2 regions of the Streptomyces sp. MB09-02B genome follow, and region 2 is predicted to be linked to the other one. Evidence: predicted binding sites of a transcription regulator. Region 2 holds the regulator's gene; the other holds the start of a gene.

Region 1 (4,417 bases), on a different contig from region 2:
GCGAGGGCTGGGGCTTCGTGAACGTCAACCTGCGGCCGTACTACGCCGAGGGCTCCAAGACGCTCGCGTACGAGATCTGCGAGCAGCTCGGCTGGCAGCTGCCGGACCAGTTGGTCGTGCCGATCGCCTCCGGGTCGCAGCTCACGAAGATCGACAAGGGGCTGCAGGAGCTGATCAAGCTCGGGCTCGTCGAGGACAAGCCGTACAAGATCTTCGGTGCCCAGGCCGAGGGGTGCTCGCCGGTGTCGGTGGCCTTCAAGGCCGGGCACGACGTGGTGCGCCCGCAGAAGCCGAACACCATCGCCAAGTCGCTCGCGATCGGCAACCCGGCGGACGGGCCGTACGTGCTGGACATCGCGCGGCGGACCGGTGGGGCCGTGGAGGACGTGACGGACGAGCAGGTCGTCGAGGCGATCAAGCTGCTGGCGCGGACGGAGGGCATCTTCGCGGAGACCGCCGGCGGGGTGACCGTCGGCGTCACGAAGAAGCTGATCGAGGACGGCCTCCTCGACCCGACGCTCACCACGGTCGTGCTCAACACGGGCGACGGTCTGAAGACGCTGGACGCGGTGGCCGGGACGGGGCTCACCGCGACCATTCGGCCCAGCCTTGATTCGTTCCGTGAGGCCGGGCTTGTGTAAGGCCTGGTAGTCGTTCGTCCGCGGGTCTGTGGGGGCTGGTCGCGCCCACGCGGCGGCAGCCGCATATCGAGCACAGCCCCGCGCCCCTAGCTCTGCTGCATGCATCCGGAGGTCACAAGTCATGAGCGTCAACGTCCGCATCCCCACCATCCTTCGCACCTACACCGGGGGCCAGGCCGAGGTGAGTGCCGAGGGGGCGACCCTCGGGGAGGTCATCGCCGATCTCGAGAAGAACCACAACGGGATCGCCGCCCGGGTGCTGGACGACCAGGGCAAGCTGCGGCGGTTCGTGAACGTGTACGTGAACGACGACGACGTCCGGTTCGAGCAGGGTCTGGAGACGGCCACGCCGGACGGTGCGGGTGTGTCGATCATTCCCGCGGTCGCCGGTGGCTGACCGCCTCCGTACCGGTCGGTAGTAACCGTCGGTAACTTTGATTACCGAGAGTTCATCGAATTGCCCCCTCCGTGAGAGAAGCGGAGGGGGCAATTCTCTATGGTTGAGCACTGTAGAGTTGGGGAACCCGGCCCGATCGCCGTAGTGATTCCTTGCCGGGCGCATATCTGATCGCGCCGCACGCCCTATATGAAGTAGCCAAAGTGTGCAGGCCTTTTGCGTATTTCGTTCCTTTTGTGGGGCCCGACTTGCCCTGAATTCGGGTGAATTGTTCGTACATTCCCGACCGGTCGTGTCCAGAATTCTCGTCCGATTGACCTGTTGCAGAGGGCAGTTGGACAGATACATTCGGCCGCGGTCGACGCGTTCCGGCGCACACCCCCAACCGTTGGGGGGTGAGGTCTGACCCGGATCCGCGAAGTGTGGATCTGTGCAAGGGCCAGTAATAGGGGAGTTAGGCATGGCTCAGGGCACCGTCAAGTGGTTCAACGCGGAGAAGGGGTACGGCTTCATCGCGGTCGACGGTGGTGCGGATGTATTCGTCCACTACAGCGCGATCCAGATGGACGGTTACCGCACCCTGGAAGAGGGCCAGCGGGTCGAGTTCGAGATCTCGCAGGGTCAGAAGGGACCGCAGGCGGACATGGTCCGACTCGCGGTCGGCTGAAGTAACGCGCCGGGTTTCACGCAGCGACGTTCTTCGTTCTTCATGGGAGGGCTCGCACCCCGTTTCGGGGTGCGAGCCCTCTCGTGTGCCCGGCCCGGCACGGCCGTGCCCGGCGGCGGGCGGCCGCTGTGCCGGTTGCGGGCCCGCCGACGGGGCGCGCGAGGGCGCGTTCACCTGCGGATCATCAAGAGCCGCTTGCACTCGACCATGCCGAGTGCTAATCATTGGCGTTAGCACTCTGAAGGTGAGAGTGACAACGAGGACCGGGTCGGTGAGGCCCGCAGGCCGGGTGGGGCAAGGAACCACGAGGCAGGCGAGCCGTCCGTCGCGGGCGCGGGCGCGGTCCGAAGGAATCACCCCCAGTCCTGGAGGGACCACTTCACATGGCCAAGATCATCGCGTTCGACGAGGAGGCGCGGCGCGGCCTCGAGCGCGGCATGAACCAGCTCGCGGACGCCGTCAAGGTGACGCTCGGCCCCAAGGGCCGGAACGTCGTCCTCGAGAAGAAGTGGGGCGCCCCCACGATCACCAACGATGGTGTCTCCATCGCCAAGGAGATCGAGCTCGAGGACCCGTACGAGAAGATCGGCGCCGAGCTGGTCAAGGAAGTCGCCAAGAAGACGGACGACGTCGCCGGTGACGGTACGACCACCGCGACCGTTCTCGCTCAGGCCCTGGTCAAGGAAGGCCTGCGCAACGTAGCCGCCGGCGCCAACCCGATGGCCCTGAAGCGCGGTATCGAGAAGGCCGTCGAGGCCGTCTCCGGTGCGCTGCTCGACCAGGCCAAGGAGGTCGAGACCAAGGAGCAGATCGCCTCCACGGCCTCCATCTCCGCCGCCGACACCCAGATCGGCGAGCTCATCGCCGAGGCCATGGACAAGGTCGGCAAGGAAGGCGTCATCACCGTCGAGGAGTCGCAGACCTTCGGTCTGGAGCTCGAGCTCACCGAGGGCATGCGCTTCGACAAGGGCTACATCTCGGCGTACTTCGCGACCGACATGGAGCGCATGGAGGCGGTCCTGGAGGACCCCTACATCCTCATCGCCAACTCCAAGGTCACCAACGTCAAGGACCTGCTCCCGCTCCTCGAGAAGGTCATGCAGGGCGGCAAGCCGCTGCTGATCATCGCCGAGGACGTCGAGGGCGAGGCCCTGTCGACCCTGGTCGTCAACAAGATCCGTGGCACCTTCAAGTCCGTCGCCGTCAAGGCCCCGGGCTTCGGTGACCGCCGCAAGGCCATGCTCGGCGACATCGCCATCCTCACGGGCGGCGAGGTCATCTCCGAGGAGGTCGGCCTCAAGCTGGAGAACGCGACCCTGGACCTCCTGGGCCGCGCCCGCAAGGTCGTCATCACCAAGGACGAGACCACCATCGTCGACGGTGCCGGTGACACCGACCAGGTCCAGGGCCGGGTCAACCAGATCCGCGCTGAGATCGAGAACAGCGACTCGGACTACGACCGCGAGAAGCTCCAGGAGCGCCTGGCGAAGCTCGCGGGCGGCGTGGCCGTCATCAAGGCCGGTGCCGCGACCGAGGTCGAGCTCAAGGAGCGCAAGCACCGCATCGAGGACGCCGTTCGCAACGCGAAGGCGGCCGTCGAGGAGGGCATCGTCGCCGGTGGTGGCGTGGCCCTGCTGCAGGCCTCCACGGTCTTCGAGAAGCTGGACCTGGAGGGTGACGAGGCGACCGGCGCCAACGCCGTGAAGCTCGCCCTGGAGGCCCCGCTCAAGCAGATCGCCGTCAACGGTGGCCTTGAGGGTGGCGTCATCGTCGAGAAGGTGCGCAACCTTCCCGTCGGCCACGGCCTGAACGCCGCGACCGGTGAGTACGTCGACATGATCGCCTCCGGCATCATCGACCCGGCGAAGGTGACGCGCTCCGCTCTGCAGAACGCCGCCTCCATCGCCGCGCTCTTCCTCACCACCGAGGCCGTCATCGCCGACAAGCCGGAGAAGGCCGCCGCGCCCGCCGGCGGCGGCATGCCGGGCGGTGACATGGACTTCTGATCGACCCCGGTCGATCACCGTCCTGCGGTACCGAGGGCGGCACTCCCTGGAAACGGGGGGTGCCGCCCTCGGGCGTTCGGTCTCATGCGTGCTCGCCGTGTCCGTGCGAGCGTTCTGAGGTCCAGAAGGCACGGGACAGGAACCTCTGCTCGTGCTTGTTCTGATCCTGCTTCAACTCCTCCGTGAACCGCCGCCCGTGCGCACGCGTCGCCTTGGCGGTGAGATCCGCAGCGCACGTGTGCAGACCCAACCCTTCCAAGGCGCCGACCAGGGCTGCCTGATTGCCCGGAGACCGAGTGTGAACTGTGTGCTCCAGGATGCGCTGGACCACACTGCGGATGCGTTGGTCATGTGCGCTGTCGAGGAAGTCGAGGCGCTTCAGGAGCATCGCCACATCGAGGAAGGGGCAGTCGGAACAACTGGCGAGGATGACCGCGTCGAGGTGCTCGGTCAGCGAAGCGGACTCAAGGGCCAGCAGCAGGGGAGCGAGGGTGGGTACGGACATGGTGCGAGCGTGCTGTTCCAAGGCCTCGTGACTGCCGTAGTGCGATCCGGCCTGTGCCAGGGTCGAGAGGAAGAGTCCCGCGTGTCCGGCGAGTTCGTTGTGCACCATGGACTGGAAGATGGTCGCGGCCTGTTCGAGCAGACCGATGCGCTCCAGGCAGACGAGGAGCGCGGCGGCCGTAGCGGGTGGCAGTGTCCTGGC
Region 2 (4,417 bases):
GGGCACCGGGTTGTCGAGCAGCACGGCGAGCTTGGCCTCGTAGCCGTCGTCGCGTCCGCTGTCCGGGTCACCCAGCTCGGCGTCGTACCAGGTGGCCTCACCGGCGAGCTGCTCCGCGTAGACCTCGACGGCGGCGGGCTCGGCGTACTCCGGCTGCGGCATGAAGAGGTTCACGCCGAAGGGGCGTGAGGTGAGCGCACGGAGCGCCTTGATCTCCTGGTACATCCCGTCGGCCGTCTTGTACCCGGCGGCGAGGAACCCCAGCCCGCCGGCCTCGGACACGGCGGCGGCCAACCGCGGCACGGACACGCCGCCCGCCATCGGGGCCTGCACGATCGGGAGCGGGACGAGATCGGTCAGTGCGGAGGACATGACGGCATGGTGCCACTGTCCTTCGGACATCGCCGAATCGGGGCGGACGGTTGTTCGTCGGGTGCGGGTGGGTGGGGGCTGGTCGCGCAGTTCCCCGCGCCCCTGAAGGACCAGGCCCTGCGGGCCTGAAGGACCACGGCCCTGCGCCCCCTGAAAAGCAGGGGGCGCAGCCCCTGCTTTTCAGGGGCGCGGGGAACTGCGCGAGAAGCCCCACGCAGCCGCACCCACTCAGCGTGCCCGCCGACACACCCACTCAGCGCCCGTTGAACGCGTCCTTCAACCGAGAGAACAAGCCCTGCTGCCCCGGCTGGAACTGCCCCGTCGGCCGCTCCTCACCCCGCAGCGCGGCCAGCTGCCGCAGCAACCCCTCCTGCTCGGGGTCCAGCTTCGTCGGTGTCTGCACCTCGACGTGGACGATCAGATCGCCCCGCCCGCCACCCCGCAGGTGCGTGACACCGCGCCCGTGCAGCGGGATCGACTGCCCGGACTGCGTGCCGGGCCGGATGTCGACCTCCTCCAGCCCGTCCAGCGTCTCCAGCGGCACCTTCGTGCCGAGGGACGCCGCCGTCATCGGGAGCGTCACCGTGCAGTGCAGGTCGTCGCCGCGCCGCTGGAACATCGGGTGCGGCAGCTCGTGGATCTCGACGTAGAGGTCACCGGCGGGACCGCCACCGGGCCCGACCTCGCCCTCACCGGCGAGCTGGATCCGTGTGCCGTTGTCGACACCGGCCGGGATCTTGACCGTCAGCGTCCGCCGCGACCGCACCCGCCCGTCGCCCGCGCACTCGGGGCACGGGTTGGGGACGATCGTGCCGAAGCCCTGGCACTGCGGGCATGGCCGGGAGGTCATGACCTGGCCGAGGAAGGACCGCGTGACCTGCGAGACCTCACCACGACCGCGGCACATGTCACAGGTCTGGGCGGTGGTGCCGGGAGCGGCCCCCTCGCCACTGCACGTCGTACAGACGACGGCCGTGTCGACCTGGATGTCCTTCGTCGTGCCGAAGGCCGCCTCGTCGAGGTCGATCTCCAGCCGGATCATCGCGTCCTGCCCCCGGCGCGTACGCGAGCGGGGACCCCGCTGCGACGCCGTGCCGAAGAACGCGTCCATGATGTCCGAGAAGTTGCCGAAGCCACCGGCGCCGAAGCCGCCCGCGCCTCCGCCGCCCGCCTGGGACAGAGGGTCGCCGCCGAGGTCGTAGACCTGCTTCTTCTGCGGGTCCGACAACACCTCGTAGGCGGCGTTGATCTCCTTGAACCGCTCCTGGGTCTTCGGATCGGGATTGACGTCCGGGTGCAGCTCGCGCGCGAGCCTCCGGAACGCCTTCTTGATCTCGTCCTGGGACGCGTCGCGGCGCACGCCGAGCACGGCGTAGTAGTCCGTGGCCACTTAGGACTCCGCCAGGATCTGTCCGACGTACCGTGCCACCGCTCGTACCGCTCCCATCGTTCCCGGATAGTCCATGCGCGTAGGTCCGACCACGCCCAGTTTCGCTACTGCCTCGCCGCCCGAACCGTAGCCGACGGAGACGACGGACGTGGAGTTGAGTCCCTCATAGGCGTTCTCATGACCGATCCGTACGGTCATGCCCGAATCCCCGGCCTCGCCAAGCAACTTGAGGAGGACGACCTGCTCCTCCAAGGCTTCCAGTACGGGCCGGATGGTGAGGGGGAAGTCATGTCCGAAGCGGGTGAGATTGGCGGTACCGCCGATCATCAGCCGCTCCTCGCTCTCCTCCACGAGTGCTTCGAGGAGGGTGGAGAGCACCGTCGCGACCGTGCCGCGGTCCTCGACGTCGAACGCCTCCGGCAGGTCCTCGACCAGCCGGGGCACGTCCGTGAACCGGCGGCCCGCGACCTTGCTGTTCAGCCGGGCGCGAAGATCCGCGAGTGACGTTTCTCCGAACGGCGCCGGGCAGTCCACCAACCGCTGTTCCACCCGTCCCGTGTCCGTGATCAGCACGAGCATCAGCCGGGCGGGGGCCAGCGACAGCAGCTCCACGTGCCGCACCGTCGACCGTGTGAGCGACGGGTACTGCACGACGGCGACCTGCCGGGTGAGCTGCGCGAGCAGCCGCACGGTCCGCGCCACGACATCGTCGAGGTCGACCGCGCCGTCCAGGAAGTTCTGGATGGCGCGCCGCTCGGGCGGCGTCATCGGCTTGACGCCCGCCAGCTTGTCGACGAAGAGCCGGTACCCCTTGTCGGTGGGGATGCGGCCCGCGCTGGTGTGGGGCTGGGCGATGAACCCCTCGTCCTCCAGCGCCGCCATGTCGTTGCGGACGGTCGCCGGGGAGACGCCGAGGTTGTGCCGCTCGGTGAGCGCCTTGGAACCGACCGGCTCCTCGGTGCCCACATAGTCCTGGACGATGGCGCGCAGCACCTGCAGCCTGCGTTCACTGAGCACTCGCGCACACCTCCAGCTCGTCTCTCTCGTGCGGCTCCCCCTTGGCACTCACCCCGGGCGAGTGCCAACACTCCCCGCCCAGTGTACGGCGGTGGGGTACGCCCCCGGCAAGGCCGGGCTCCGGGCGGGCCACTTCCCTACTGGGGAGTACGCGACAACGGCGTCCCACGAGCTACGGCTAGCGTCGGCGTATGACGGTGTCTTGGGAAGAGTACGGGTGGCAGGGATTGACGCCCCGGGTCGGACGGTGCCGCCTCCCCGGCTGGGACTGCACGGTCGGACTGGTGGTCGGGGACGGTGCGGCCCTCATGATCGACGCGGGGTCGAGTCTGCGTGAGGGCGCGCGGTTGCGCACCGAGGCGTGCCGACTGCTCGGTGGCTCCCGTGTGACACATCTCGCGCTCACCCACCCCCATTTCGACCATGTCTTCGGGGCGGCGGCGTTCGCCGGGGTGGAGGTCTTCGGCGCGGTGGGCGTCGAGGGCGTCCTGACCCGTGACCGCGACGCCCTCCGCGCGGACGCCGCGCACCACGGTCTGCCCCCGGCGGACGCCACCGAGGCCGCGGACCTGCTCGCCCTCCCCCGCCACCTGGTCTCCGGGGAGTGGACGCTCGACCTGGGCGGCGGTCATCAGGCGCTGCTGGCGAACGTGGGGCCGGGGCACACGGCACACGACCTGGTGGTCCTGGTCCCGGGCACACCGGCCACCGGGGGATCCGCCGGTTCGCCGGAGGTCGTCTTCTGCGGGGACCTGGTGGAGGAGTCCGGTGAACCCCAGGCCGGCCCCGACGCCGTCCCGTCCCGCTGGCCCGCCGCCCTGGACCGGCTCCTGGCCCTCGGCGGCGAGGACGCGCTGTACGTCCCGGGCCACGGAGCAGTGGTGGACGCGGCGTTCGTCCGGGCCCAACGCGACGCGCTGGCACGGCGCTTCGGCGTGTCGGACTGAGTACGGCGAATCCGGGCGCCGCTTCTCCTATCGTCATCCGAATGCGCCAGTACTCACCCGACCTGACCCCTCCGTGGAAGAAGCCCAAGCCGGTCCCCGAGGTCCCGGCCGACCCCGGTCTGGTCGTCGAGGAGCCCACCACCGGTTTCTGTGGCGCGGTCATCCGCTGCGAGGCGGGCACGGTGACGCTGGAGGACCGCTTCGGCAAACACCGCGTGTTCCCGTTGGAACCCCGGGGCTTCCTGCTGGAGGGCCGGGTGGTGACGCTGGTGCGGCCCTCGTCGTCGGCGCCCGTCCGCCCCACCCGCACCGCCTCCGGCTCGGTGGCCGTGCCGGGCGCCCGCGCGCGCGTGGCCCGGGCCGGACGCATCTACGTCGAGGGCCGCCACGACGCGGAACTCGTCGAGAAGGTCTGGGGCGACGATCTGCGCGTCGAGGGCGTGGTGGTGGAGTACCTGGAGGGCGTGGACGACCTGCCCGCGATCGTGGCGGACTTCGCGCCGGGGCCGGACGCGCGGTTGGGCGTCCTGGTCGATCACCTGGTCCCCGGCAGCAAGGAGTCACGTATCGCCGCGTCGGTGACCAGCGAGCACGCGCTCGTCGTGGGCCACCCGTACATCGACATCTGGGAGGCCGTGAAGCCGTCCTCGGTGGGCATCGCCGCGTGGCCGCGGGTGCCGCGGGGGCAGGA

The links. Region 2 encodes HrcA, which represses chaperone genes, less so after heat shock. Its sites were predicted from a motif close to TTNGCACTCNGNNNNNCNGAGTGCNAA; they were not measured.
Region 1: the regulator HrcA is predicted to act here: its motif matches at 1,900-1,926, upstream of groL (chaperonin GroEL).

What each region holds. Positions count from the first base shown of each region.
Region 1 covers NZ_JARGEE010000069.1:17,132-21,548, forward strand. Annotated here, with positions in the region: gene thrC (threonine synthase) at 1-641, shown strand, start outside; gene P1P70_RS12980 (ubiquitin-like small modifier protein 1) at 763-1,038, shown strand; gene P1P70_RS12985 (cold-shock protein) at 1,499-1,705, shown strand; gene groL (chaperonin GroEL) at 2,089-3,711, shown strand; gene P1P70_RS12995 (ATP/GTP-binding protein) at 3,794-4,417, opposite strand, start outside.
Region 2 covers NZ_JARGEE010000158.1:11,344-15,760, forward strand. Annotated here, with positions in the region: gene P1P70_RS22105 (nitronate monooxygenase) at 1-372, opposite strand, end outside; gene dnaJ (molecular chaperone DnaJ) at 626-1,762, opposite strand; gene hrcA (heat-inducible transcriptional repressor HrcA) at 1,763-2,779, opposite strand; gene P1P70_RS22120 (MBL fold metallo-hydrolase) at 2,971-3,726, shown strand; gene P1P70_RS22125 (DUF3097 domain-containing protein) at 3,768-4,417, shown strand, end outside.